Regions from separate parts of the Ectopseudomonas toyotomiensis genome, predicted to be linked through region 2. Evidence: predicted binding sites of a transcription regulator. Region 2 holds the regulator's gene; each other region holds the start of a gene.
The links. Region 2 encodes LexA, which represses DNA repair genes until DNA is damaged. Its sites were predicted from a motif close to CTGTNTNNNNANACAG; they were not measured.
Positions count from the first base shown of each region.

Region 1 (9,634 bases), 2.4 Mb from region 2:
TGAGCGCTGGTGACCATCTTGCGCGCGTGAGCCAGGGATTCCTCGGTCAGGTCAACGCCACCGAGCATGCGGGCTATTTCCTCGACGCGGCCACTCTCGTCCAGCTTGCTCACGGCGGTAGACGTGGCATCTTCGTCTCGACGCTTGTGCACGAATAGATGTTGATGGCCCTGCGCTGCGACTTGCGGCAAGTGGGTGACGCACAGCACCTGGCCGCGTTCGCCGAGGCGGCGCAGTAGCTGCCCGACCACTTCGGCGGTCGGGCCGCCGATGCCGACGTCCACTTCGTCGAATACCAGGGTCGGTACACGCGAGGTCTGCGCGGTGATCACCTGGATCGCCAGGCTGATACGTGACAGCTCACCGCCGGAGGCTACCTTGGCCAGGCCGCGTAGCGGCTGGCCGGGGTTGGCGCTGACCAGGAACTCCACCATTTCCAGGCCACTGGCATGCGGTTCTTCGCTGCTCATGGCCTGGAGCTGGATGTTGAAGCGGCCGCCAGGCATGCCCAGCGCCTGCATTTCCTGCTCCACTGCAGCGGCCAGACGCTCGGCAGCATTGCAGCGCAGTGTGCTGAGTTCGGCGGCTTTCTCCTGGTAATGGCGCTCATAGGCGGCCAGCTCTTCGGCCAGGCGTTCACTGGCCTGGTCGTCGGCATTCAGGCCTTCAAGCTCCTCGAACAACTGTTGCTGCAAGGCGGCCAACTCGGTGGGTTGGATGCGATGTTTGCGTGCCAGGGTGTAGATGGTGTCCAGGCGCTCTTCGAGAAACTGCTGACGCTCCGGGTCGGCGTCGAAGTGATCGAGGAAGCGATTCAGCTCGCCGACTGCTTCTTCGACCTGGATCTGCGCACTGGCCAGCAGGTTGCTGGCTTCGTTCAAGGCACCGCCCTGGCCGCCAAAGGCGCCCAGGCGGTTAAGGCTGGCGGTCAGTGCGGACAGCACGTTGCCAGCATCGCTCTCGCTGCACAGATCGAGCACCTGGCGACAGGCCGCGAGCAGCGCTTCGGCATTGCTCAGCGCCTTGTGCTCCTGTTCCAGCTGTTCCAGTTCGTTGTCGCCCAGCGCCAGATTTTCCAGCTCTTCCAGTTGATAGCTGAGCAACTGGTGGCGGGCGCGCTGTTCGTCACCCTGGCTGGAGATGCGCTCCAGTTCGTTGCGTGTCTGCTTCCAGCGTTGCGCGGCGAGTTGCACCTGGCGCGCGAGGTCCTGGCTGCCGGCGTATTCGTCGAGCAGGCGGCGATGGGTGTCGGTCTTGAGCAGCGACTGATGCTCATGCTGGCTATGGATATCGATGATCAGCTCGCCAAGGGCCTTGAGGTCGGCCTGCGGGCAGGGGCTGCCGTTGATATAGCCACGCGAGCGCCCTTCAGCGGTGATCACCCGGCGCAGGATGCACGGGCCGTCGTTGTCCAGATCCCGCTCGGCGAGCCAGGCACGGGCTTCGGGAATGTCCGCCAGATCGAAGCTGGCGAGAATGTCAGCCTTGTCTGCGCCTGGGCGTACTACGCCGCTGTCGGCGCGATCACCCAGGCACAGGCCGAGGGCGTCGAGCATGATCGATTTGCCCGCGCCGGTCTCGCCGCTGATGGCGCTCATGCCGGCATCCAGCTCGAGATCCAGGTGGTCGACGATGGCGTAGTTGTGAATGGACAGGTGCACCAGCATGGCGAACGCTCCCGAATTGATGTCTGGTTATTTATACAGTGTTTTTTCTTTCTCTGGCAATCCTCCCTATTGCCCCTTGAAACCTGTGGAATTGACTCCATATAGGCGGCAGGAGCGCGAGTCGGTATCGCGCCAGTTTTTTCGAGAGGAGAAAGGCATGGCTGACGAACAGACCCTGGATACGCAGAATCCCGAGGCGCAGGCAGCAGACGCTGTGGCGCCTGGTGACGACCTGGCTGCTCGCGTGCAAACGCTGGAAGAGCAACTGGCCGCTGCGCAGGATCAGTCGCTGCGCATGGCTGCCGACCTGCAAAACGTGCGTCGTCGCGCGGAGCAGGATGTAGAGAAGGCACACAAATTCGCGCTGGAAAAGTTCGCCGGCGATCTGCTGCCGGTCATCGACAGTCTGGAACGCGGCCTGGAGCTGTCCAGCCCTGACGATGTGTCGATCAAGGCCGTGCGTGAGGGCATGCAACTGACCCTCAAACTGTTCCACGACACTCTGGCTCGCTACAACCTGGAAGCCATCGACCCGCATGGTGCGCCGTTCAATCCGGAGCATCACCAGGCCATGGCCATGGAAGAGAGCATCCACGCCGAGCCGAACTCGGTGCTCAAGGTGTTCCAGAAGGGCTATCTGCTCAACGGTCGTCTGCTGCGTCCGGCCATGGTCGTGGTCAGCAAGGCACCAACCACGCCGCCGCCGAGTATCGACGAGCAGGCTTGAAATCAGCTGTAACGACCCCATTTTTAAGTCAAGCGTTTTAGTGCTGCCGGCGCCTGAGAAACGAGGCGACGGAAAAATCAAAGTTTCGGGAGAACATTCATGGGCAAAATTATCGGTATCGACCTGGGGACCACCAACTCCTGTGTCTCCATTTTGGAGAATGGCAACGTCAAGGTAATCGAGAACGCCGAAGGCGCTCGTACCACGCCGTCCATCATCGCTTACGCCAATGACGGTGAAATTCTCGTGGGCCAGTCGGCCAAGCGTCAGGCCGTGACCAACCCGCACAACACCCTGTATGCGGTGAAGCGTCTGATCGGTCGTCGTTTCGACGAAGAAGTCGTGCAGAAAGACATTCAGATGGTGCCGTACAAGATCGCCAAGGCTGACAACGGTGACGCCTGGGTTGAAGTGAACGGCCAGAAGATGGCGCCGCCGCAAATCTCGGCTGAAATTCTCAAGAAGATGAAGAAGACCGCCGAGGACTACCTGGGCGAGCCAGTCACCGAAGCGGTCATCACCGTTCCGGCCTACTTCAACGACAGCCAGCGTCAGGCCACCAAGGATGCTGGTCGCATCGCCGGTCTGGACGTCAAGCGCATCATCAACGAGCCGACTGCGGCTGCGCTGGCTTATGGCATGGACAAGGCCAAGGGCGACCACACCGTGATCGTCTATGACCTGGGTGGCGGTACTTTCGACGTGTCGGTGATCGAGATCGCGGAAGTCGATGGCGAGCACCAGTTCGAAGTGTTGGCTACCAACGGTGACACCTTCCTCGGCGGTGAGGACTTCGATATTCGTCTGATCGACTACCTCGTCGACGAATTCAAGAAAGAAACCGGCATGAACCTCAAGGGCGATCCGCTGGCCATGCAGCGCCTCAAGGAAGCTGCCGAGAAGGCCAAGATCGAGCTGTCCTCGAGCCAGCAGACCGACGTCAACCTGCCGTACATCACTGCAGATGCCACCGGTCCGAAGCACCTGAACGTGAAGATCTCCCGTTCCAAGCTCGAATCGCTGGTCGAGGACCTGGTGCAGCGCACCATCGAGCCTTGCCGTATCGCGTTGAAGGATGCCGGTGTCGACGTCGGTTCGATCAACGACGTGATCTTGGTCGGCGGTCAGACCCGCATGCCGTTGGTGCAGAAGCTGGTGACCGAGTTCTTCGGCAGAGAAGCACGCAAGGACGTCAACCCGGATGAAGCCGTCGCCATGGGCGCTGCCATTCAGGGCGCCGTTCTGGCCGGTGACGTTAAGGACGTACTGCTGCTGGACGTATCCCCGCTGACCCTGGGTATCGAAACCATGGGCGGCGTGATGACTGCGCTGATCGAGAAGAACACCACTATTCCGACCAAGAAGTCGCAGGTGTTCTCTACTGCCGATGACAACCAGAGCGCCGTGACCATTCACGTGCTGCAGGGTGAGCGCAAGCAGGCCGCCCAGAACAAGTCCCTCGGCAAGTTCGACCTGGCCGAGATTCCGCCGGCTCCGCGTGGCGTGCCGCAGATCGAAGTGACCTTCGATATCGACGCCAACGGCATCCTGCACGTGTCCGCCAAGGACAAGGCCACCGGCAAGCAGCAGTCCATCGTGATCAAGGCCAACTCCGGTCTGTCCGATGAGGAAATCGAGCGTATGGTGCGTGACGCCGAGGCCAATGCCGAGGAAGACCGCAAGTTCGAAGAGCTGGCCACGGCACGTAACCAGGGTGATCAGCTGGTGCACGCCACCCGCAAGATGATCACCGAGGCTGGCGACAAGGCCACTGCCGACGAGAAGGCGGCCATCGAGAAAGCCATTGGCGAACTGGAAGTGGCCGTGAAGGGTGACGACAAGGCCGCCATCGAAGCCAAGATGAACGCACTGTCCGAAGCCACCACGCCGCTGGCGCAGAAGATGTACGCTGAGCAGCCGCAAGGCGGTGCTGCCCAGGCTGACGCTGGCGACGCCAAGGATGCCGGTGACGACGTGGTCGACGCTGAGTTCGAAGAGGTCAAGGAGAACAAGTAAGGGATGCGGCCTGCTCGGCGGGCCGCCTCTTCTTTACGCTCCACCGTCGCTCGCGACGGGCAGGATTCGCCGCGCGGGAGCCTTCTCCCGCGTCGGCGTATCTGGAGCTCACGAATCTGAGAGTGCAGCACAACTATGGCAAAACGTGACTATTACGAGATCCTGGGGGTCGAGCGCGGCGCTAGTGAAGCCGAGCTGAAGAAGGCCTACCGGCGCCTGGCGATGAAGTATCACCCGGACCGCAACCCGGACGACAAAGACGCCGAAGAGAAATTCAAGGAGGCCAACGAGGCCTACGAAGTGCTTTCTGACGCGGCCAAGCGTTCGGCCTACGACCAATACGGCCACGCCGGGGTCGACCCGCAGATGGGTGGCGGCGGTGGCGCTGGTTTCGGCGGCGCCAACTTCTCCGATATCTTCGGTGACGTGTTCAGCGACTTCTTCGGCGGCGCTCGCGGCGGTTCGCGTGGCGGTGCCCAGCGCGGCTCGGATCTGCGCTACACCCTAGAACTGGATCTGGAAGAAGCGGTGCGCGGTACCACCGTGACCATCCGCGTGCCGACTCTGGTCGGCTGCAAGACCTGCGATGGCTCGGGCGCCAAGAAGGGTACCAGCCCGGTCACCTGTACCACCTGTGGTGGTATCGGTCAGGTGCGCATGCAGCAGGGCTTCTTCTCCGTGCAGCAGACCTGCCCGCGCTGCCATGGCAGCGGCAAGATGATCACCGATCCTTGCGGCAGTTGCCACGGTCAGGGGCGCGTGGAAGAGAGCAAGACGCTGTCGGTCAAGGTGCCGCCAGGTGTCGATACCGGTGACCGCATTCGCCTGTCCGGCGAGGGCGAGGCCGGTACGCACGGCGGTCCGGCCGGTGACCTCTATGTGGTGGTCAACGTCCGTGAGCATGCGATCTTCCAGCGTGACGGCAAGCATCTTTACTGCGAAGTGCCGATCAGCTTCGCCGATGCGGCGCTGGGTGGCGAGCTGGAAGTGCCGACTCTCGATGGTCGGGTCAAGCTGAAGATCCCGGAAGGTACTCAGACCGGCAAGCTGTTCCGTCTGCGTGGCAAGGGCGTGGCCCCGGTGCGCGGCGGTGCGGCGGGCGACCTGATGTGCAGGGTCGCGGTGGAAACACCGGTCAACCTGAACAAGCGTCAGCGCGAACTGCTCGATGAGTTCCGCAAGTCGCTGCAGGGTGACGATTCCCACTCACCCAAGGCCAGTGGCTGGTTCGAAGGTGTGAAGCGCTTCTTCGGCGACGTTTAACCCCAAAGTGCCCCGGTGGACGCCGGGGCGACAGCTTGGAGCTGATGTATGCAACGTATTGCAGTGATGGGCGCAGCCGGGCGTATGGGCAAGACCCTGATCGAAGCGGTGAGCCAGGCCGAGGGCGCCAAGCTCAGTGCCGCCATCGACCGCGCCGATAGCAGCCTGATCGGTGCCGATGCCGGCGAGCTGGTCGGCCTGGGCAAGATTGGTGTAACCCTGGCGGGTGATCTGGCCGCAGTGGTCGACGATTTTGACGTGCTGATCGACTTCACCCATCCGTCGGTGACCCTGAAGAACCTGGAGGTCTGCCGCCAGGCGGGCAAGGCTATGGTCATCGGTACCACTGGTTTCACCGTGGAAGAGAAACAGCAACTGAGCGAAGCGGCCAAGCAGATCCCCATCGTTTTTGCCGCCAACTTCAGTGTCGGCGTCAACCTGTGCCTGAAGCTGCTGGATACCGCTGCTCGCGTGCTGGGTGACGACGTGGACATCGAAATCATCGAAGCCCACCACCGGCACAAGGTCGACGCACCGTCCGGTACAGCACTGCGCATGGGCGAAGTGGTTGCCGATGCACTGGGGCGTGATCTGCAGAAAGTCGCCGTGTATGGCCGTGAAGGTCAGACCGGCGCCCGTGAGCGCGAGACCATTGGTTTCGCTACCGTGCGTGCCGGTGACGTGGTGGGTGACCACACCGTGCTGTTCGCCGCCGATGGCGAGCGTGTCGAGATCACGCACAAGGCCTCCAGCCGCATGACCTTCGCCAAGGGCGCGGTGCGTTCGGCGCTGTGGCTGCAGGGGCGTGATGCCGCTCTGTACGACATGCAGGACGTGCTGGGTCTGCGCTGATGCGAATGTGTGACTGAGGCGTCTTATCGGGTGGACCGAAAAAGGGTTTTCCTGTAAGCTTCCTGTTTTAGTGTGTCCACTAAAAGTTACGCAGAATGGCTCAAATAAAAAAGCGGGATGACCTTCACACGTCATCCCGCTTTTTTACAACCTGCGTTTGCTTCAAGCCTTGATCGAGACGGAGGTCTTCTTGACTAAGCCAGCCCCCAAACCTGCCATTTTGGCCCTTGCTGACGGCAGCATTTTTCGCGGCGATTCCATCGGGGCCGATGGCCAGACGATCGGAGAGGTGGTGTTCAACACCGCCATGACCGGCTATCAGGAAATCCTTACCGATCCATCCTATGCCCAGCAGATCGTTACCCTGACTTACCCGCACATCGGCAACACCGGCACCACGCCGGAAGATGCCGAGTCCAACCGCGTCTGGGCCGCTGGCCTGATCATTCGCGACCTGCCGCTGATTTCCAGCAACTGGCGCGACAAGCAGCCGCTGGACGAGTACCTGAAAGCCAATGGCACCGTCGCCATCGCCGGTATCGATACTCGCCGTCTGACCCGCATCCTGCGCGAAAAGGGTTCGCAGAATGGCTGCATTCTGGTCGGTGACGACGCCACCGAAGAGAAAGCACTGGAGCTGGCACGCAGTTTCCCGGGCCTCAAAGGCATGGACCTGGCCAAGGTCGTCAGCTGCACCGAGCGCTACGAGTGGCGCGAAAGCACCTGGAACCTGCAGTCCGACAGCCACCCGGAGATTCCGGCCAGCGAGCTGCCTTATCACGTGGTTGCCTACGACTACGGCGTGAAGCTGAACATCCTGCGCATGCTGGTCGAGCGTGGCTGCCGCCTGACCGTGGTGCCGGCGCAAACTCCGGCCAGTGAGGTGCTGGCACTCAATCCTGATGGCGTGTTCCTCTCCAACGGTCCTGGCGATCCCGAGCCGTGCGACTACGCAATCCAGGCGATCAAGGACGTGCTGGAAACCGATATCCCGGTATTCGGCATCTGCCTCGGCCACCAGTTGCTGGCCCTGGCCTCCGGCGCCAAGACCCTGAAGATGGGTCATGGCCACCACGGTGCCAACCACCCGGTACAGGATCTCGACAGCGGTGTGGTGATGATCACCAGCCAGAACCACGGTTTCGCCGTGGACGAGAGCAGCCTGCCGGGCAACCTGCGTGCGATCCACAAGTCGCTGTTCGATGGCACCCTGCAGGGCATCGAGCGTACCGACAAGGACGCCTTCAGCTTCCAGGGTCACCCCGAAGCGAGCCCCGGCCCGCACGACGTGGCGCCGTTGTTCGACCGCTTCATCGAAGCCATGGCCAAGCGCCGCTAAGCCCGCCGACCGACCTACGGATTCGAGAGAGAAAAAATGCCAAAACGTACAGACATCAAAAGTATCCTGATCCTCGGCGCCGGCCCCATCGTCATCGGCCAGGCCTGTGAGTTCGACTACTCCGGCGCTCAGGCCTGCAAGGCGCTGAAGGAAGAAGGTTTCCGCGTCATCCTGGTGAACTCCAACCCGGCCACCATCATGACCGACCCGTCGATGGCCGACGCCACCTACATCGAGCCGATCAAATGGGCCACCGTGGCCAAGATCATCGAGAAGGAGCGCCCCGACGCCCTGCTGCCGACCATGGGTGGCCAGACCGCGCTGAACTGCGCGCTGGATCTGGAGCGTCATGGCGTACTGGAGAAATTTGGCGTCGAGATGATCGGCGCCAACGCCGACACCATCGACAAGGCTGAAGACCGTTCGCGCTTCGACAAGGCGATGAAGGACATCGGCCTGGCCTGCCCGGTATCCGGCATCGCCCATAGCATGGAAGATGCCTACGGCGTCCTGGAGAAGGTCGGCTTCCCGTGCATCATCCGTCCGTCCTTCACCATGGGCGGCACCGGTGGCGGCATCGCCTACAACCGTGAAGAGTTCGAGGAAATCTGCGCCCGTGGTCTCGACCTGTCGCCGACCAGTGAGCTGCTGATCGACGAGTCGCTGATCGGCTGGAAGGAATACGAGATGGAGGTGGTCCGTGACAAGAAGGACAACTGCATCATCGTCTGCTCCATCGAGAACTTCGACCCGATGGGCGTACACACCGGTGACTCGATCACCGTCGCGCCGGCACAGACCCTGACCGACAAGGAATACCAGATCCTGCGTAACGCCTCCTTGGCGGTACTGCGTGAGATTGGCGTGGAAACCGGCGGCTCCAACGTGCAGTTCGGTATCTGCCCGAATACCGGCCGCATGGTCGTCATCGAAATGAATCCGCGTGTATCGCGCAGCTCGGCGCTGGCCTCCAAGGCCACCGGCTTCCCGATCGCAAAGATCGCCGCCAAGCTGGCTGTCGGCTACACCCTCGACGAGCTGTCCAACGACATCACCGGCGGTCGTACCCCGGCGTCGTTCGAGCCGGCCATCGACTACGTGGTGACCAAGGTGCCGCGCTTCGCCTTCGAGAAATTCCCCAAGGCCGATGCGCGCTTGACCACCCAGATGAAGTCCGTCGGTGAGGTCATGGCCATCGGTCGTACCTTCCAGGAGTCCATGCAGAAGGCCCTGCGCGGCCTGGAAGTGGGTGTTGCCGGCTTCGATCCAAAGCTCGACCTGAACGACCCTGAAGCTGAAAGCACCCTGCGCCGCGAATTGACCGTGCCCAGCGCCGACCGCATCTGGTACGTGGCCGATGCCTTCCGCGCCGGCAAGACCGTCGCCGAAGTGTTCGAGCTGACCCGTATCGACGAGTGGTTCCTGGTGCAGATCGAAGATCTGATCAAGGACGAGGCCACCGTGCAGACCCTCGGTCTGTCGGCTATCGACCGCGACCTGATGTTCAAGCTCAAGCGCAAGGGCTTCTCCGATGCGCGCCTGGCCAAGCTGCTGGGTGTTTCCGAGAAGAGTCTGCGTGCCCATCGCCACAAGCTCAAGGTGCTGCCGGTGTACAAGCGCGTGGACACCTGCGCCGCCGAGTTCGCCACCGACACCGCCTACATGTACTCGACCTACGAGGAAGAGTGCGAGGCCAATCCGTCGAGTCGCGAGAAGATCATGATCCTCGGTGGTGGCCCCAACCGTATCGGCCAGGGCATCGAGTTCGAC
Region 1 covers NZ_CP070505.1:1,131,793-1,141,426, reverse strand. Annotated here, with positions in the region: gene recN (DNA repair protein RecN) at 1-1,667, opposite strand, end outside; gene grpE (nucleotide exchange factor GrpE) at 1,825-2,394, shown strand; gene dnaK (molecular chaperone DnaK) at 2,494-4,410, shown strand; gene dnaJ (molecular chaperone DnaJ) at 4,546-5,673, shown strand; gene dapB (4-hydroxy-tetrahydrodipicolinate reductase) at 5,722-6,525, shown strand; gene carA (glutamine-hydrolyzing carbamoyl-phosphate synthase small subunit) at 6,716-7,864, shown strand; gene carB (carbamoyl-phosphate synthase large subunit) at 7,901-9,634, shown strand, end outside.
Region 1: recN (DNA repair protein RecN) is a predicted target of LexA. The motif match lies at 1,691-1,706, and genes of this name have one in related genera.

Region 2 (9,634 bases):
CGACGACCTGGCACTGATCGCCGAGAGCCCGCTGTTCGGCCAGCGCGTCATGCAGCGTCGCCGCCGCGAAAAAGGCCGAGAAGGCGGCGACAACGTGATCAAGAACCTCACCGAGCTGCGCGAAGGCGCACCGGTGGTGCATATCGATCACGGCGTCGGCCGCTACCTGGGCCTGGTGACCATGGAGTTCGACGGCCAGGCCGCCGAATTCCTCGCCCTGCAGTATGCCGACGAAGCCAAGCTTTATGTCCCCGTGGCCAGCCTGCATCTGATCGCCCGCTACACCGGCAGTGACGATGCCCTGGCGCCGCTGCATCGCCTTGGCTCGGAGGTCTGGCAGAAGGCCAAGCGCAAGGCGGCCGAGCAGGTGCGCGATGTTGCCGCCGAGCTGCTCGACATCTACGCCCGCCGGGCTGCTCGTGAAGGTTTCGCCTTCCAGGACCCGGCACTGGACTACGCCACCTTCAGCGCCGGTTTCCCCTTCGAGGAAACCCCGGACCAGCAGGCCGCCATCGATGCCGTGCGCACCGACATGCTGGCCGGCAAGCCGATGGATCGACTGGTCTGCGGTGACGTCGGTTTCGGCAAGACCGAGGTGGCCATGCGCGCCGCTTTCATCGCCGTGCACAGCGGCAAGCAGGTCGCCGTACTGGTGCCCACCACCCTGCTCGCCCAGCAGCACTACAACAGCTTCCGCGACCGCTTCGCCGACTGGCCGGTGAAGGTCGAGGTGATGAGCCGCTTCAAGAGCGCCAAGGAAGTCGACGAGGCCGTGCAGCAACTGGCCGAAGGCAAGGTGGATATCGTTATCGGCACCCACAAGCTGCTGCAGGACGACGTCAAGTTCCACAACCTGGGCCTGGTGATCATCGACGAGGAACACCGCTTCGGCGTGCGCCAGAAGGAACAGCTCAAGGCCCTGCGCAGCGAGGTCGACATCCTCACCCTGACTGCCACGCCGATCCCGCGCACACTGAACATGGCCGTGGCCGGCATGCGCGACCTGTCGATCATCGCCACGCCACCAGCGCGGCGTCTGTCGGTGCGCACCTTCGTCATGGAAAGCAACAAGCCGACCATCAAGGAAGCGCTGCTGCGCGAGCTGCTACGCGGTGGCCAGGTCTACTACCTGCACAACGATGTAAAGACCATCGAGAAATGCGCCAGTGAGCTGGCCGAGCTGGTGCCCGAGGCGCGTATCGGCATCGGTCACGGACAGATGCGCGAACGTGATCTCGAGCAGGTGATGAGCGACTTCTACCACAAGCGCTTCAACGTGCTGGTGGCCTCGACCATCATCGAGACCGGTATCGACGTGCCTAGCGCCAACACCATCATCATCGACCGCGCCGACAAGTTCGGCCTGGCCCAGCTGCACCAGTTGCGCGGCCGTGTCGGTCGTAGCCACCACCAGGCCTACGCCTACCTGCTGACGCCACCGCGCAAGCAGATGACCCCGGATGCGGAAAAACGCCTGGAGGCCATCGCGGGCGCCCAGGATCTCGGCGCCGGCTTCGTCCTCGCCACCCACGACCTGGAAATCCGCGGTGCCGGCGAACTGCTTGGCGACGGCCAAAGCGGGCAGATCCAGGCGGTCGGCTTCACCCTCTACATGGAAATGCTCGAACGCGCGGTCAAGGCCATCCAGAAAGGCGAACAGCCGAACCTCGACCAACCATTGGGTGGCGGTCCGGAGATCAACCTGCGTGTACCGGCGCTGATCCCCGAGGACTACCTGCCCGACGTGCACAGCCGCCTGATCCTCTACAAACGCATCGCCAACGCCAGCGACGAGGACGGCCTGAAGGAGCTTCAGGTAGAAATGATCGATCGTTTCGGCCTGCTGCCGGAGCCGACCAAGAACCTCATGCGCCTGACCCTGCTCAAGCTGCAGGCCGACAAGCTCGGCATCAGCAAGGTCGACGCCGGCCCGCAGGGCGGACGAATCGAGTTCGCCGCGGAAACCTGCGTCGACCCGCTGACCCTGATCAAACTGATCCAGGCCCAGCCAAAACGCTACAAGTTCGAAGGCGCCACCGTCTTCAAGATCCAGGTGCCGATGGAGCGAGCGGAAGAACGCTTCAACACCCTGGAAGCCCTGCTCGAGCGCCTCGCGCCCACCACCTGAAGGACTCACACACATGCGCCCATTGCACCTGATCGCCCTGCTGCTCTGCCTGCTGGCACCGAGCGCCTTTGCCGAACGTCTTTATCAGGTCGAATTGCTGGTATTCCGCCAGGCCGGCGAACCCGTCTTCGCCCCCAAGGTGGCACCGGACGACTGGGCGGGCACGGCATTGCCGATCACCGGCAACGAACGACCGACAACGCTAGATGGCGAAGCGGCCAAGCTCAATCCGGGCAGTGGTTATCAGGTATTGCTGCACAAGGCCTGGAGCCAGACCATCGGCAGCTCGCCGAGCCGAGTGGCCGTCAGCAGCGGTGAAGAGCGTTTCGGCCATCACGTGGTCGAAGGCACCCTGAGCTTTACTCAGGAGCGCTTTGCCGACCTGGACCTGGAACTGTGGATCAACCAATTCAGCGGCGACGGCCTGCTCGAGAGCAGCGAGCACATGAAAGTGGCTCAGCGCCTGAAGGACAACAGCCTGACCTACCTGGACCATGGCAGCCTGGGCGCACTGGTACGCATCAGCCCGCTCTGAGCGGAAATCTGATGCCGCCAGCCTTTCGTAGGGGCCTCGCCCCAGAGCGAAGTTTTTCAAGTGCGCTCCGCCCTGATTCGCGGCGGCGCGCCGCGCCTACGGATTCGGCACGTCGACGCCTGACTGACGGGCATTGACCGCTGTCTTTACAGAGAAGCTAGTTACTCAGCACGCGTGCCAACACCGCCTTGACCGTCCCCATGCCCTGCTCGATCACTCGCTCGATCTCGGCCATGGTGATCAAGGCGCTGGATTTCCCCGCCGCCGGATTCACCACCAGCGCCAGGCAGGCGTAGGGCAGCGCCAATTCGCGCGCCAATACCGCCTCGGGCATACCGGTCATGCCTACCAGGTCGCAGCCATCTCGCTCCATGCGGGCGATTTCCGCCGCCGTTTCCAGTCGTGGCCCCTGAGTACAGCCATAGATTCCGTGATCGCTGAATGCCGCATTTTCGACCCGCAGCGCCGCCACCAACCCCTCGCGCAGTTGCTTGTCGTACGGCTGGCTGAAATCGACGTGGGTCACATGTTCCAGATCGCCTTCGTAAAAGGTGTGCGCACGCCCTGAGGTGTAATCGATGATCTGATGTGGCACGCAGAAATACCCAGTGCCCATGGCAGCATGAATCCCTCCCACCGCATTGACCGCGACAATGGCCTTGGCGCCAGCCTGCTTGAGCGCCCAGAGGTTGGCCCGGTAGTTCACCTGATGCGGTGGAATCCGGTGCGGCTGACCGTGGCGGGCGAGAAACAGCACTTCGCGCCCGGCGTAACTGCCCCGGAGGATATCGGCGGAGGGCGCCCCGTAAGGGGTATCCAGCGGCAGCGCTTCGTGAATCGTCAACCCTTCCAGCTGGGTCAGGCCGGTGCCGCCGATAATGGCGTAGACAGTCATAGGCAGGTCCTCAGTCGAGCAACTGGGCAGCTCTCAGGGCCGCCACAGCGGTAAGCCAGCGTGGCGCCTGGCGGTATTCGGTAGTGGCGTGACCACGGCCACGCATGCGCTCGAGGTGCGCAGGCGGTGTCACTCGCAGACGTTGCAAGGCACTGAGCGCCAGCTCGGCCGAAGCGCGGTCATTGCACACCAGGCCCATATCGCAGCCCGCAGCCAGTGCCGCCTCGATACGCTTGCCGGCATCGCCGACCACATGGGCACCGGCCATGGACAGGTCGTCGCTGAAAATCACACCCTCGAAGCCCAACTCGCCGCGCAGGATGTCCTGCAGCCAGCGACGGGAGAAGCCAGCCGGGTGCTCGTCAACCTGAGAATAGATGACATGCGCCGGCATCACTGCATCGAGCTTGTGGACCAGACGCTTGAACGGCTGCATGTCGCAAGTGCGGATGTCATCAAGACTGCGCTCGTCGAGCGGGATGGCGACATGAGAATCCGCCTCGGCCCAGCCGTGCCCGGGGAAGTGTTTTCCGGTAGCAGCCATCCCCGCCTGATGCATGCCGCGGATGAAAGCGGCCGCCAGCGTGGTGGCCCGCTGCGGATCACCCTCGAAGGCGCGACTGCCAACCACCGCACTGCGCTGGTGGTCGAGATCCAGTACCGGCGCGAAACTCAGATCCAGGCCAAGCGCCAACACCTCGGTCGCCATCAGCCAGCCGCAATGCTCGGCCAACTCCTCGGCATTGTCGTTGTCGGCGATGGCGCGCATCGCCGGCAGACGCAGAAAGCCCTGGCGCAGCCGCTGTACCCGGCCACCTTCCTGATCCACCGCCAGCAGCAGATCCGGGCGCAGGGCACGGATACTCTGGCATAGCTCGCGAACCTGGCGCGGCGATTCGATATTGCGGGCAAAAATGATCAGACCACCCACTTCGGGCTGGCGCAGCATCTGGCGATCCTCGGCGGTCAACCAGGTGCCAGCGATGTCCATCATCAAAGAGCCTTGCATGAGAATATTTCCTTACGTGAAGTCTTGGTCTGCAGCCCACTGCGGGTAAGGCGCCTCATCGATACGTACCTTGCAGTGCGGCGGTACACGCTCGAAAAGCGCCAGCATGTCGGCGTTACGCAAACGAATGCAGCCATGGGACAACGGCGCCCCCATGGGCTCCGTATCCGGAGTGCCATGCAGATAGATGTAACGGCGAAAGGTATCGACCTCGCCCAGGCGATTGCGCCCCGGCTCAAGGCCGCTTAGCCAGAGAATACGGGTAAGAATCCAGTCGCGGCCAGGAAACTGCCTGTGCAGCTCAGGTGACCATACCTCCCCTGTCCAGCGACGACCGCGCAATACCGCGGCCAGAGGCAAACCTGCGCCGATCTTCGCGCGTACCTGATGCAGCCCGCGCGGCGTACAGCCTGAACCGTTAAGTTCACCCACCCCATTGAACGCCGTGGAGACAGGCAAGCTCAGCAGCAGACGCCCAGCACGAAAGCCGTAAAGCGCCTGGTCGGCAATGGAGATATGGAGTAAATCGAGATCGGACATGGGCCGCTAGCTTAGCAGGCCGCAGGGCGAAGCCAAGCCCACCTGCCGTCAGGTCAAACCTTGGGCGCGGCGCTCGGTGTCTTGCTGCGCGGTTTGAGTTGTGCGCCAGCCAAGGCGGGGTCGGCAACCCCGGTCTCAGAACGCATGCCTGCAGCCAGGAACGGCACCATCATGCGCATCACCTGCTCGATCGAGGTGTTGACGCCGAAATCGGTCTCGGCCATCGCCCGCAGCGCCTTAATACCGGACATGCTGAACGCCGCGGCGCCAAGCATGAAATGCACACGCCAGAATAGCTCCAGCGGTGGAATACGCGGCGCAGCCTCATGCACCAACAGCATGTAACGGCGGAACACCTTGCCGTAGACCTCTTCCAGGTACTTGCGCAGGTGTCCCTGGCTCTGGCTGAAGGCCAAACCGAGCAGGCGCATGAAAATGGACAAGTCATTGCCGCTGCGCGGCTTAACGGCCAGGGCCTGCTCGACCAGAAGCTCGAGCAACTCCTCCAGGGAAGCCTGGGTTTCGGACTTGGCCTGACGGCGATCGAGTTCCTTTTCCAGGCTGGCACAGAAAGGCCCGAGGAAACGCGAGAAGACCGCCTGAATCAGCGCCTTCTTCGAACCGAAGTGGTAATTGACGGCAGCCAGGTTGACCCCGGCCTTGCTGGTGATAAGACGCAGCGATGTCTCGGCGAAGCCTTTTTCCGCGAACAGCTGTTCCGCAGCATCGAGAATGCGTTCAACGGTTTCCGACTGAGCCATGAGCTATCACCTGACAAACACTTGTTTGAAACATACGTTTCATCCCACTGAATTGTCAAGCCGCATGAGCCGTCTTTTGGCCGGCTGGTCACAGCTTACAACAAGCAGAGACGCAGATTACTCGGCATGGGTAACAAGCCGGACGGCAGTCATCCAAAAAATGGACATTGCCAAGACTCGCTTACTGTATATAATCCCAGTCACTGTATAAAAAGACAGAGCCCAGCCATGCTGAAACTGACGCCACGCCAAGCCGAGATTCTCGCCTTCATCAAACGCTGCCTGGAAGACAACGGCTACCCACCCACCCGCGCGGAAATCGCTCAGGAACTGGGGTTCAAATCGCCCAACGCCGCAGAAGAGCACCTCAAGGCCCTCGCCCGCAAGGGGGCCATCGAGATGACTCCAGGCGCTTCACGCGGCATTCGCATTCCCGGCTTCGAGGCAGGTGCCGCGAACGAGGATGCAGGCCTCCCGGTAATCGGTCGCGTCGCCGCCGGCGCACCGATCCTTGCACAGCAACATGTCGAGGAATCCTGCCAGATCAATCCGGCGTTCTTTCAGCCCAAGGCCGACTATCTACTGCGTGTACGCGGCATGAGCATGAAAGACATCGGCATCTTCGATGGCGATCTGCTCGCCGTGCACACCACCCGTGAAGCCCGCAATGGCCAGATTGTCGTCGCCCGTATCGACGATGAAGTGACGGTCAAACGCTTCAAGCGCGAGGGCAACAAGGTCTGGCTGATTGCCGAGAATCCTGAGTTTGCCCCGATCGAAGTGGATCTGGAACACCAGGATCTGGTCATCGAAGGTTTGAGCGTCGGTGTAATCCGCCGCTGAGGAGACACCATGTACGTGCAGCAGTCGTTCGAGCGCCCACAACTTCCCCTTTTCGACGCCTTTCTTGCCGGAACGTCGAGTGAGCCACGGTTAGCGACCAATGACATCTCTCGTAGCGAGGATGATCAGGCGTTCAGCGAACTGGCCCTGCGTGGCGCTGCCGGTCACTGCCTGCACTTGCTGGCACCGATTCTACGCGAGCTGAGCGAGAACCAGGATGCGCGCTGGCTGACCCTGGTGGCACCGCCAGCCAGCCTTACGCAAAGTTGGCTGCGCGAAGCTGGCCTGAACCGTGAGCGTATTCTCCTGCTGCATCCACGGCAGGGGCAAAATGCCCTGGCACTGGCGGAAGAAGCCCTGAAGCTCGGGCGCAGCCATACCGTGATCAGCTGGCTACACCCAGTCGAGAACAGCACCCGTCAGCGCCTTGCGCAGGCCGCCAATGCTGGCGGGGCACAAAGCCTGAATATCAGCCTGGGTTAAAGATTCACAAACGCAAACGGGGCTCCATTGGAGCCCCGTTTGCGTTAAGCCGCAGCGGCTTCAGTGCAAAACGCGCGAGCCTTCTTCTTCACCACTGAAATCGCCTTCAGCCATTCGGCCAGCCATCTGCACGCCGACATTGAGCATGGCCTTGGCCACCTCGATGTGCTGCCCCTGCAGAAAAGCCTTGGCATCAGCGGAGAAGTCCAGAGTCACCAGCGCCTCTTCATCCTCTGCGCGACGCAGGGCAATACGCCCATCGGGCAGTTCGACGATTTCCAGGAAGGATGTTGGCATGGCTCAGTCTCTGTGCAAAAACACGACATTGTAGCAGTCAGTCGGGGTCATCCCCAGCCCACTGGTCCAGTTAAACCCAATCAGCACTCGCTGAGGCCTTCGCGGAAACGCAGCACCAGCGCCTTGAGTTGCTGACGCCAGGCATCGACATCATCGAGGCTCAGCTCGGCCGGCTCTTCGCCAACGCTGACAGCAGTAATCAGCGGCATGGACGGATCGACCTTGGCCTTGCGCTCCTCACGCGGCGGCTGGAACAGCGCAGCATAGGCCGCCAGCAACTCGGCCAGCCAGGTTTCGCGCTGCTGCGCCAATTCGACCAACTCGGCCAGCTCAGGGCTGGGCGAACCGTCAAGCACCACCTGCTGCACGAAGGCCTCGACGCGCGAAGGCGTAGCGTCGTTCATGCGGTAATAGCCGGCAATCTCATGACACAGCCCGAGCAGTCCACCGTACAGGTGAAACAGCGCGGCTTCTCGCTCGGCCTGCACCAGCGCCTGCACATTGAACGCGGAGGACGCTTCGGCCTTGCGCCAGTTATCCAGGGCAATACCGGCGAAGAAAATCTTCTGGTTGGTACGGGTATAGATTTCTTTGGCCATTACGGCGACCTCCACAGCAGATCGGGTCATGATACGCGCGTCTGCCCTGCCTGACGCGCATCTCGTCAGGCATTCAGGGCGCCGCTGTTACGGCGCCAGGCCGACGCGCAGCACATCTCAACCAGGCGCTACTAGCGCTTGTCCTCGACCTTCCACTTGCCGCCATCGTAGAACGCGCGCCAGCCGGTGGGTTTGCCATCGACCTCGGACTGCACGTATTGCTCCTTGGTCTTGCGGCTGTAGCGAATCACCGCAGGGCGACCATCCGGATCCTTCTGCGGGGCATCGCAGAGGAAGTGGTACTTGGGGTCGATCTCATGCTTGTGCGGGACGATCTCCAGCACCAGCGGCGCACGCGTCTCTCGGTTTTTCGGGAACTGGCTGGCAGCGAGGAACAGGCCCGATGCGCCGTCGCGCAGCACGTAGGTGTCGTCCACCTTCTCGCACTTGAGCTCGGGCATATCCACCTTGTCCATCTTCGGCGGCGCCGCTTCACCGTTCTTGAGCAGCTTGCGGGTGTTCTTGCAGCTGGCATTGGTACAGCCGAAGAACTTGCCGAAACGGCCGGTCTTGAGCTGCATCTCGCTGCCGCACTTGTCGCATTCCAGGCTCGGGCCTTCATAGCCCTTGATGCGGTACTGGCCCTGCTCGATCTCGTAGCCACTACAATCGGGGTTGTTGCCACAGATATGCAGCTTGCGGGTCTCGTCCAGCAGGTAGGCATCCATGGCGGTGGAGCAGATCGGGCAGCGATGCTTGCCGAGCAGCACGCGGGATTCGGACTCGCCCTCGTCATCGGCTGCGATCTCATCGCCCGGCACCAGGTTGATGGTGGCCTTGCAGCGCTCCTTCGGTGGCAGCGCATAGCCCGAGCAACCGAGGAACACACCAGTGGAGGCGGTGCGGATCATCATTGGCCGGCCGCACTCGCGGCAGGGAATATCGGTCAGCGTCGGCTGGTTGGCACGCATGCCGCCCTCGCCCGCCTCGGCCACCTCGAGCTTCTTCTTGAAATCACCGTAAAACTCGTCGAGCAGATGCTTCCACTCGCGCTCGCCCTGGGCCACATCGTCGAGATGCTCTTCCATGGTGGCGGTAAAGCCGTAATCCATCAGGTTGGCGAAGCTCTCGTCGAGACGCTCGGTGACGATGTCGCCCATCTTCTCGGCATAGAAACGACGGTTGTGCACCGTGACGTAACCGCGATCCTGAATGGTGGAAATGATCGCCGCGTAGGTGGACGGGCGGCCGATACCGCGCTTTTCCAGCTCCTTGACCAGGCTGGCTTCGGAGTAGCGCGCCGGCGGCTTGGTGAAGTGCTGGCTGGGGTCGAGCTGGATCAGCTTGAGGCCCTCGCTTTCCTTCATTTCCGGCAGGACGTCGTCCTCGCCCGGCTTGCTCTGCTGCGGCAGCACACGGGTGTAACCGTCGAACTTGAGGATGCGGCCCTTGGCGCGCAACTCGAAGTCGCCAGCGGCCACGGTGACGCTGGTGGACAGATACTCGGCCGGCGGCATCTGGCAGGCGACGAACTGACGCCAGAT
Region 2 covers NZ_CP070505.1:4,016,048-4,025,681, reverse strand. Annotated here, with positions in the region: gene mfd (transcription-repair coupling factor) at 1-2,128, shown strand, start outside; gene JWV26_RS18620 (peptidoglycan binding protein CsiV) at 2,142-2,663, shown strand; gene JWV26_RS18615 (S-methyl-5'-thioinosine phosphorylase) at 2,821-3,558, opposite strand; gene nagZ (beta-N-acetylhexosaminidase) at 3,569-4,567, opposite strand; gene JWV26_RS18605 (L,D-transpeptidase) at 4,580-5,107, opposite strand; gene JWV26_RS18600 (TetR/AcrR family transcriptional regulator) at 5,161-5,868, opposite strand; gene lexA (transcriptional repressor LexA) at 6,097-6,711, shown strand; gene sulA (SOS-induced cell division inhibitor SulA) at 6,721-7,194, shown strand; gene JWV26_RS18585 (hypothetical protein) at 7,255-7,491, opposite strand; gene JWV26_RS18580 (DUF6586 family protein) at 7,572-8,090, opposite strand; gene topA (type I DNA topoisomerase) at 8,222-9,634, opposite strand, start outside.

Region 3 (9,634 bases), 760 kb from region 2:
TGCTCGAGCGACTCTGACCGGCGCAGCGGTACTGCGTCCGACAATCACAACAACAATGTCACGGAGAGCACCATGATCTACGCGAAACCCGGAACACCCGATGCGGTCATCCAACTCAAGCCGCAATATGGCAACTATATCGGTGGCGCGTTCGTGGCCCCGGTCAAAGGCCTGTACTTCAGCAATACCAGCCCGGTCGATGGCTCGTTGATTGGTGAGTTCCCACGCTCAGGCAGCGACGATATCGAGTTAGCCCTGGATGCCGCCCATGCTGCTGCCGGCGCCTGGGGCCGCACCAGCGTGCAGGAACGTTCGCACATCCTGCTGAAAATCGCCGACCGTATCGAAGCCAATCTCGAACTGCTGGCCGTGGCCGAAACCTGGGACAACGGTAAGGCCGTTCGCGAAACCCTGAATGCCGACGTGCCCCTGGCCGCCGACCACTTCCGCTACTACGCAGGGTGCATCCGCGCCCAGGAAGGCAGCGCCGCCGAAATCGATGAACACACCGCGGCCTATCACTTCCACGAGCCCCTTGGCGTGGTCGGGCAGATCATTCCGTGGAACTTTCCGTTGTTGATGGCCGCCTGGAAACTAGCCCCCGCACTGGCCGCAGGTAACTGCGTGATCTTGAAGCCTGCCGAGCAGACCCCGTTGTCGATTACCGTGCTGATGGAGCTGATCGGCGACCTGCTGCCGCCGGGCGTGCTCAATGTGGTGCAAGGCTATGGCCGCGAAGCCGGCGAGGCCCTGGCCACCAGCAAACGTATCGCCAAGATCGCCTTTACCGGCTCCACCCCGGTGGGCTCGCACATTCTCAAGTGCGCCGCCGAGAACATCATCCCCTCGACCGTGGAGTTGGGCGGCAAGAGCCCGAACATCTTCTTCGAAGACATCATGAACGCCGAGCCTGCCTTTATCGAAAAGGCCGCCGAAGGCCTGGCGCTGGCTTTCTTCAACCAAGGCGAGGTGTGCACCTGCCCGTCGCGCGCGCTGGTGCAGGAGTCGATCTACCCACAGTTCATGGAAGTGGTGCTGAAAAAGGTGCAGCAGATCAAGCGCGGCAACCCGCTGGACACCGACACCATGGTCGGCGCCCAGGCCTCTCAGCAGCAGTTCGAGAAGATCCTGTCGTACATGGAGATTGCCCAGGAGGAGGGTGCTGAGCTGCTGACCGGTGGCAAGGTGGAGAAGCTCGAAGGCTCCTTGGCCACCGGTTACTACATCCAGCCGACCCTGCTCAAGGGCCACAACAAGATGCGCGTGTTCCAGGAAGAGATCTTCGGCCCGGTGGTCAGCGTCACCACTTTCAAGGACGAAGCCGAGGCCCTGGCGATTGCCAACGACACCGAGTTCGGCCTGGGCGCCGGGGTGTGGACTCGCGACATCAACCGTGCCTACCGGATGGGGCGCGGTATCAAGGCTGGCCGCGTATGGACCAACTGCTACCACCTGTACCCGGCGCATGCCGCGTTCGGTGGCTACAAGAAGTCTGGGGTAGGGCGCGAGACTCACAAGATGATGCTCGACCACTACCAGCAGACCAAGAACTTGCTGATCAGCTACGACATCAACCCGTTGGGGTTCTTCTGAGTACTGCCATAGCCACTCCCTAATTCGCCTCACGCCGCCGTGCAGGTGCATGGCGGCTGACATGAAGAGGACCCAACTTATGTCCATTCAACAAGAACAAACAATCAGCCTCGCGCGCGGTGTCGAAACCGAGAATGTCGATGCGCAATATTTCCAGAATCGACAGTTGAAACAAGGTGCTGCGGGATGGGTGCTGCTTATCGGTCTGGGGGTTGCCTATGTCATATCGGGTGACTTTGCCGGCTGGAACTTCGGCCTGGCCCAAGGCGGGTGGGGCGGCATGTTCCTCGCCACCTTGCTGATGGCCGCCATGTACCTGTGCATGTGCTTCTCCATGGCCGAGTTGTCTTCGATGATTCCCACCGCAGGTGGCGGTTACGGCTTCGTCCGCACGGCCTTCGGGCCCTGGGGCGGCTTCTTCGCCGGGGCGGCGATCCTGCTCGAGTACGCCATCGCGCCGGCCGCTATCGCGGTTTTCATCGGTGCCTACTGTGAGTCACTGTTCGGCGTTGGTGGCTGGCCGATCTACCTGGCGTTCTACACGCTGTTCATCGGTATCCATGTGCTCGGTGCGGGAGAGGCCCTGAAGGTGATGTTCGTCATTACTGCAGTGGCGGCCATCGCACTTGGCCTGTTCATCGTGGCTATGGTTCCGCACGTCGAGATTGCTAACCTGTTCGATATCCCGGCGAGCGAAGCCAAGGGTGCCAGCAGCTTCCTGCCATTCGGCTATGTCGGCATCTGGGCCGCAATCCCTTACGCGATGTGGTTCTTCCTCGCCGTGGAGGGTGTCGCTCTGGCCGCAGAGGAAACCAAGAACCCCACGCGCGACCTGCCACGTGGCTTGATCGGCTCGATGCTGCTACTGCTCATCTTCGCCGCGTTGATCCTACTGGTAGGCCCTGGGGCTGCGGGTGCCGAGGCGCTGATGGACTCGGGCAATCCACTGGTGGCGGCCCTAGAGGCGGTGTATGGGGGTTCGACCTGGATGAGCCAGTTCGTCAACCTGGTTGGCTTGGCCGGACTGATCGCCAGTTTCTTCTCGGTGATCTATGCCTACTCGCGGCAGATCTTTGCCCTGTCGCGAGCGGGCTACCTGCCACGCAAGATGTCGGTCACCAATCGCAACAAGGCGCCGGTCCACGCGTTGGTAATACCAGGGTTCATCGGCTTCGGTCTGTCGCTGACGGGGCAGGGTGACTTGCTGATCCTGGTCGTGGTGTTCGGCGCTACGCTGTCCTACGTACTGATGATGGCGGCGCACATCTCCCTGCGCATCCGTCGCCCGGACATGCAGCGCCCGTATCGCACGCCAGGTGGCATCGTCACGTCGTCATTCGCCTTGATCCTGGCGGCGATCGCCTTGGTCGCCGGCTTCCTGGTAGACCCGAAAGTGATGATGGGTACGGCGGCAATCTACGGGCTCTTCATTGCCTACTTTGCGCTATACAGCCGCCACCACCTGGTGTCCGGCACGCCAGAGGAAGAGTTCGCGGCTATCCAGGAAACCGAAGAAACGCCTCATTAGCCGCCAGGCGAGGCCTTTCAACACCTGAATCAGAGCTAACAATCAGCCACTGAAGGCTACCTGCTTGGCGGGTGGCCTTCCTGCAGGAAAACCTCATGTCGATTTTCGAAACTGGCCTGACGCCCTTGTCGGTTAACCACGTAGCGCTCTCACCGCTGAGCTTCATCGAGCGCACCGCAGCGGTTTACGGACAATATCCCGCGGTGATCCACGGTTCCTTGAGACGCAACTGGCAAGACACCTATGAGCGTTGCCGACGTCTTGCCAGTGCGCTCAGCCGCAGGGGCATCGGCAAGGGCGATACGGTGGCGGTGATGCTGCCCAACATCCCGGCGATGCTCGAAGTGCACTTTGGCGTGCCGATGATTGGCGCGGTGCTCAACACGCTGAACGTACGCCTCGATGCGCCGGCGATTGCCTTCATGCTCGAACACGGCGAGGCGAAGGTGTTGATCACTGATCGCGAGTTCCATAGCGTGATCCGTGAGGCCCTGAGTTTGCTGGCGCATCCACCATTGGTGGTCGATGTCGACGACCCCGAGTATGGCGAAGGGCAGGCGGTCAGCGACCTGGACTACGAAGCATTGCTGGCCGAAGGCGACCCGCAATTCGCCTGGCAGTGGCCCGAGGACGAATGGCAGGCCATCTCGCTCAACTACACCTCCGGCACCACCGGTAACCCCAAGGGCGTGGTCCATCGCCCTCAAGGAGGGGAGTGCGGACACTCGGGAGGAGGACATCATTGGGTTTTGCCGCGAGCAACTGGCCAGTTACAAATTGCCCAAAACCGTGGTGTTCCGTGAGCTGCCGAAGACCTCGACGGGCAAAATACAGAAATACTTGCTGCGCGACTGGGCCAGGGCGCTCTGATAAACCATGTGAGATGCGGTTCAAGTGGAGTAGTGGAGGGGATGTCGCCGTTGAGCGAAGCGGCAATGGCGATAGCTGAATGCTTTGATTAGCTTGAGTGCCGCGCAGGCGGTTCGGCATTACTCGCGTTATGGCTTAAAGTGGCTGGTTGCCGAAAGAACCGTCATGGCCATAGCCATGAAGGGCTTTCATTCTTTGCATATAAGTGTGTGGTGAAGATGAACAAGCCTTTCATTTCGCTGTGCCCTGAAATTACTCGGGCACACGCACTGACGCTGATGGAGTGGTTGCAGGATGAGCGCGTCACCTGCTATCTGAGCGATTCACGTCATGTTTCCCGCTCTATCGAGCAAGCCATCGAACGAACTCAATTGCCGATCCTGACCCATCTGTTCAACCGGGGCGGCCGATTTTTCATGGCTTACGACCGACATGATGAACCGGTAGGCTTTGTCCGACTGATCAAGACCGGCCGCGATTGCGAGATAGTCCTGGCCATCGGAGACAGCAACAAATGGGGCCAAAACCTTGGTGCACGTACGATTCGCGAAGGCATGAAACTGGCCTTCCTCGACATACGGGCCGAGAAGCTCATCGCCAAGATCCATCCGGACAACACGCGCTCGCTGAAAACCTTTCAACGCAGCGGTTTTCTGCTTGAGAGTGAAACGCCGACATTGAAGTCATTTTCCATGACGGCGGGGCGCTACCTCCAGTTATTACGTGAAGGCGCCGTTGGCGACTCCACGGGGATCTATATCACTGAAATCGACAAGGCCAGGCTCGAATGTCTGATCGCGCTCGAGCAAGGCCCGGCCGTTGTTGAGCTCGAACATGAGCTTGAGCGGGCCATCGTCGTCAAGCCGCAACAGGTGGCGTGCAATGTCGTCACGATGAACTCCAGGGCCTTGTTGCAGCTGGATGACGAAGAGATCGAAGTGGCCTTGGTCTATCCTGAGGACGCGGACAGCAGCGCTGGCAAGCATTCCGTGTGTTCCGACATCGGCGCCGCCATCCTGGGCTATCAGGAGGGCGACGCCATCGACTGGCGAGTGTCTGATCGGACTCGCCGGATCGAGATCAGGAAAGTGCTATATCAGCCGGAGGCCGCAGGCGATTACCACCTGTAACTGCGCCTTTAACTAAGAATTCGGTCATCAGGCATGAGGATTTCTCAAAGAGCGGGGATCGCGTTACGTGCCTGATGCGAACCAGCTGTCACAGTGGTTCACCGCATACTCAAGCCAATATGTAATTTAACATAATATACATTATGCGAACCTATGGTTTATCCAATGTGGGAACTCTTACTCTCGATTTGGCCAGACTGAATTACCTATGTTGGCTCCCAGACACTTGAAACGCCGGGCTTCATCGTTCCCATGGTCCATTGATCCATGGGCTCCCATGGGCCTTGAGATCTTTCACAACCGCATCTGCAGCTCCGCTTTGCGGTCGACAATCCTAGGTGCGCGCAGCGATAAATTTCCGAGAAGCCATATGGGTTCGCTTCGAGTCAGCGTCTGCACAACACGACGGATCGTATGAGTCGGTTGTACGTAGATCACGATTCCCTGGATCGACACGATTCTCCGGACTGATTTATTCGGCTGACTCGGCTGCGTCTCGGTAACCAGGCTGAGCACCTTATCGCGATTCTCTTGACCCATGCGTCGGCTCAAATAATACTGTATTCATATACAGTATTTGGTTGCTACTCCATGTCATCCGTGGTCGCGCTTGACCGGTTGATCGACGCTCGCCGCGTATGGCGAGGCCAGGTCGTTTCATCGCCGTCGGGCGCCAATTTCTCAACTGGACATCAGTTTCTCGACGCCGCATTGCCAGGTGGCGGCTGGCCTAAGGCTGCACTCAGTGAAATTCTCACGACTGCGCCTGGCATCGGCGAGCTGAGCTTGCTGTGGCCGACCCTTGCCAGGCTGACGGTTTCCGGCGAACGGGTGGTGCTAATCTCCCCTCCTCATCTGCCCTACCCTCAGGCCTGGATTCATGCCGGCGTCGATTTGCGCCAACTGAGCATCATCCAGGCAGATGGCCGCGATGCCCTGTGGGCTGCCGAACAATGCTTGCGTTCGGGGAGTTGTGGCGCGGTGTTGAGCTGGTTGCGTCAGGCCGATGATCGCTCGCTAAGACGTCTGCAGGTGGCCGCTGCGACCGGACAAACCCTGGCTTTCGCCTATCGGCCGCAGGCAGAAGCGGCCAATCCTTCACCGGCAGCACTACGACTGGTGCTCGACAGTCAGCCAGCACAGTTGCGGGTGATCAAGTGCCGTGGTGGTTTGCCGCCTGCACAGCCGCTCGCGTTTGCCTGGCATTGAGCCTGCCATGCTCTGGGCTTGCATCTTGTTGCCGCAACTGGCCATGGACGGCGTGCAGCGCCACCGTGCCAGTCCCGACGAGCCGTTGGTGCTGCTTACCGGCTCGCCACAACGGCGCGTTCTTCAAGCCGTCAACCCGGCAGCCCGAGCCCTGGGACTGAAGCCCGGTCAGTCACTGACTGCAGCGCAGGCGCTGACACGTGGGTTTGCCACGGCAGAATACGATCTTGCGGCCATCGAGCGCTGGCAGCAGTTTCTGGCTGCCTGGGCCTATGGGTTCAGTGCCCAGGTCAGCCTGCACTATCCGCGCTGCCTGTTGCTGGAGGTACAGTCCAGTCTCGGACTGTTCGGCCCCTGGCCGCGTTTCGAAGCACGCCTGCGCGCCGAGCTTTCGGCGCTGACCTTCCAGCACCGTATTGCCGTCGCGCCGAATCCGGCAGCAGCCCGAGTGCTGGTCAATATCGGTGATGGGTTGATGGCAAGTGATGAGCGGATGCTCAAGCAGATGCTCGATCCCTTGCCAGTGGATCGGCTCGGGCTATCCGCCACGCTAACCACGGCCTTCAATCGCATGGGGCTCAGGCAGTTGCGGCAGTTGTTGGCTCTGCCGCGTGACAGCCTGGCCAAGCGTTTTCCTGCCGAAGTGCTACGTCATCTCGATACCCTGTCTGGCCAGCGCCCCTTAGCGCTGGATTTCTTCGTGCCTGCGGATGTTTTCGATACCCGTATCGAGCTGAATTTCGAAGTGGAATCGCATCAGGCACTGCTGTTCCCGTTGCGCCGGCTGACAGCCGATCTGGCGGCTTACCTGGCCTGTCGTGATAGTGGCGTGCAGCGTTTCACCCTGCACCTGGAACACCGCGCGGGTGCCGATACGCAGATACAAGTGGGCCTGCTCAGCGCCGAGCGTGATCCCGGCATGCTGTTCGAGCTGACACGTGGCCGTCTGGAACATCAGCAGCTACCAGCCCCGGTGCTGGCCGTGCGGCTGGAGGCGCGTGAACTGCCGACCTTCGCGCCGCAGCATCAGCAACTGTTCGACGAGCGTCCACAGCAGAACCAGCCCTGGGAGCAATTACGCGAGCGGCTAAGGGCGCGCCTCGGTGATGACGCTCTGCATGGCCTCGGTGCCAGAGCCGATCACCGCCCCGAGCATGCCTGGCTAAATGAACCTGCCAATCCCTTGCTGCCTCCCGGCGGCCCGCGCCCCGGCTGGCTGCTGAGCGAACCCCAGCCGCTGCGTGAAGCCTCGCTGCGCATCCTCTCCGGCCCGGAGCGCATCGAGTCCGGCTGGTGGGATGGCGAAGATGTGCGCCGCGACTATTACGTGGTGCAAACCCGTGCCGGTCAGCGCGGCTGGGCGTATCGCCCGGTCGGTAGTGATGGGCCATTGCTGCTGCACGGTTGGTTTGCATGAGCGATTACGCCGAGCTGCATTGCCTGTCCAACTTCAGTTTCCAGCGTGGCGCGTCCAGTGCGCAGGAGTTGTTCGAGCGTGCGGCAAGGCTGAACTATCGCGCCTTGGCAATCACCGATGAATGCACCCTGGCCGGCATCGTGCGCGCCTGGGAAGCCTCGAAGAAAACCGGGGTAAAGCTGATCGTAGGCAGCGAGGTGCTCATTGAGAAAGGCCCGAAGCTGGTGCTGCTGGCCGAGAACCTGACGGGCTATCAGGCGCTATGCGGCCTGATCACTCGGGCGCGGCGCCGAGCGGCAAAAGGCACTTATCGATTGCTGCACGAGGATTTCGTGGCGCCGCTCGATGGCCTGCTGGCCATCTGGCTCAGCGACGGTGACGCCAGCGCCCTGCCCTGGCTTTGCTCGCTGTTTCCCGAGCGTCTGTGGCTAGGCGTTGAGTTGCATCGTGGCGCGGACGATACCGCGCGCCTGCAGCGCCTGCTCGAGCTGGCAGGCGATCACGACCTGCCAGCCGTGGCCTGTGGCGACGTACACATGCATGCCCGTGGCCGCCGCGCCCTGCAGGATTGCATGAGCGCCATCCGTCATCATCTGCCCGTGGCTGAGGCCAGCGCCTATCTGTTTGCCAATGGCGAACGGCATCTGCGCCGGTTTGATGAGCTGGCCGAGCTCTATCCGTCCGAGCTGCTCATGCAGACGCTGTGCATCGCCGAACGCTGCCACTTCGATCTCGACGAGCTGGATTATCACTACCCACACGAGCTGGTGCCGGCAGGTCATGACCCCACTTCCTGGCTGCGCGTTCTGGTGGAACGTGGCGCCGCCGAGCGCTGGCGCGAAGGCGTGCCGACCGCCGCTCGCGCGCAGATCGAACACGAGCTGGCACTGATCGCCGAACTGGAATACGAAAGCTACTTTCTGACCGTGCACGACATCGTCCGCTTTGCCCGCGAGCAGCACATCCTCTGCCAGGGCCGGGGGTCGGCGGCCAACTCGAGCGTCTGTTTCGCCCTGGGTATCACCGAGCTGGACCCCACCCACAGCCGGCTGTTGTTCGAGCGTTTTCTCTCCCGCGAGCGCAACGAGCCGCCGGATATCGACGTCGATTTCGAGCATGAACGCCGTGAAGAAGTCATCCAGTACGTGTTTCGTCGCTACGGTCGAACGCGTGCGGCGCTCACGGCCGTGGTCAACACCTATCACGGCGCCGGGGCGATACGCGACGTCGCCAAGGCCCTTGGCTTGCCGCCAGACCAGATCAATGCCCTGGCTGACTGCTGTGGCCGCTGGAGCAGCGGCCCGCCAGCGCCCGAGCGACTGCTGGAGGCGGGGTTCGATCCGCAGAATCCACTGCTCAGGCGCGTGCTGATACTGACCGGCGAGTTGATCGGCTTTCCTCGCCATCTGTCGCAGCATCCGGGCGGTTTCGTCATTTCCGAGCACGCCCTCGATACGCTGGTGCCGGTGGAGAACGCGACGATGGCCGAGCGTACTGTCATCCAGTGGGACAAGGACGATCTGGACAGGGTCGGCCTGCTCAAGGTCGACGTGCTGGCTTTGGGTATGCTCAGCGTACTGCGCCGTTGTTTCGGCCTGATCGAGCGCTACCGAGGCACGCAGTGGACGCTGGCGACCCTGCCCAAGGAAGACCCGGCCACCTACGCCATGATCAGCCGTGCAGACACCATCGGCGCGTTCCAGATCGAGTCCCGTGCGCAGATGGCGATGCTGCCACGACTGCGCCCGAAGGAGTTCTACGACCTGGTGATCCAGGTGGCCATCGTCCGTCCGGGGCCGATTCAGGGCGACATGGTGCACCCCTACCTGCGTCGGCGAAACGGCGAAGAACCGATCGACTATCCCTCGGATGAACTCAAGCCGGTCT
Region 3 covers NZ_CP070505.1:4,776,840-4,786,473, reverse strand. Annotated here, with positions in the region: gene JWV26_RS22160 (aspartate aminotransferase family protein) at 1-17, shown strand, start outside; gene exaC (acetaldehyde dehydrogenase ExaC) at 73-1,593, shown strand; gene eat (ethanolamine permease) at 1,673-3,121, shown strand; partial or broken gene JWV26_RS22145 (AMP-binding protein) at 3,217-3,867, shown strand; gene JWV26_RS24655 (AMP-binding enzyme) at 3,818-3,991, shown strand; partial or broken gene JWV26_RS22135 (bifunctional GNAT family N-acetyltransferase/nucleoside diphosphate kinase regulator) at 4,157-5,121, shown strand; gene imuA (translesion DNA synthesis-associated protein ImuA) at 5,713-6,330, shown strand; gene JWV26_RS22125 (Y-family DNA polymerase) at 6,338-7,747, shown strand; gene JWV26_RS22120 (error-prone DNA polymerase) at 7,744-9,634, shown strand, end outside.
Region 3: imuA (translesion DNA synthesis-associated protein ImuA) is a predicted target of LexA. The motif match lies at 5,680-5,695, and genes of this name have one in related genera.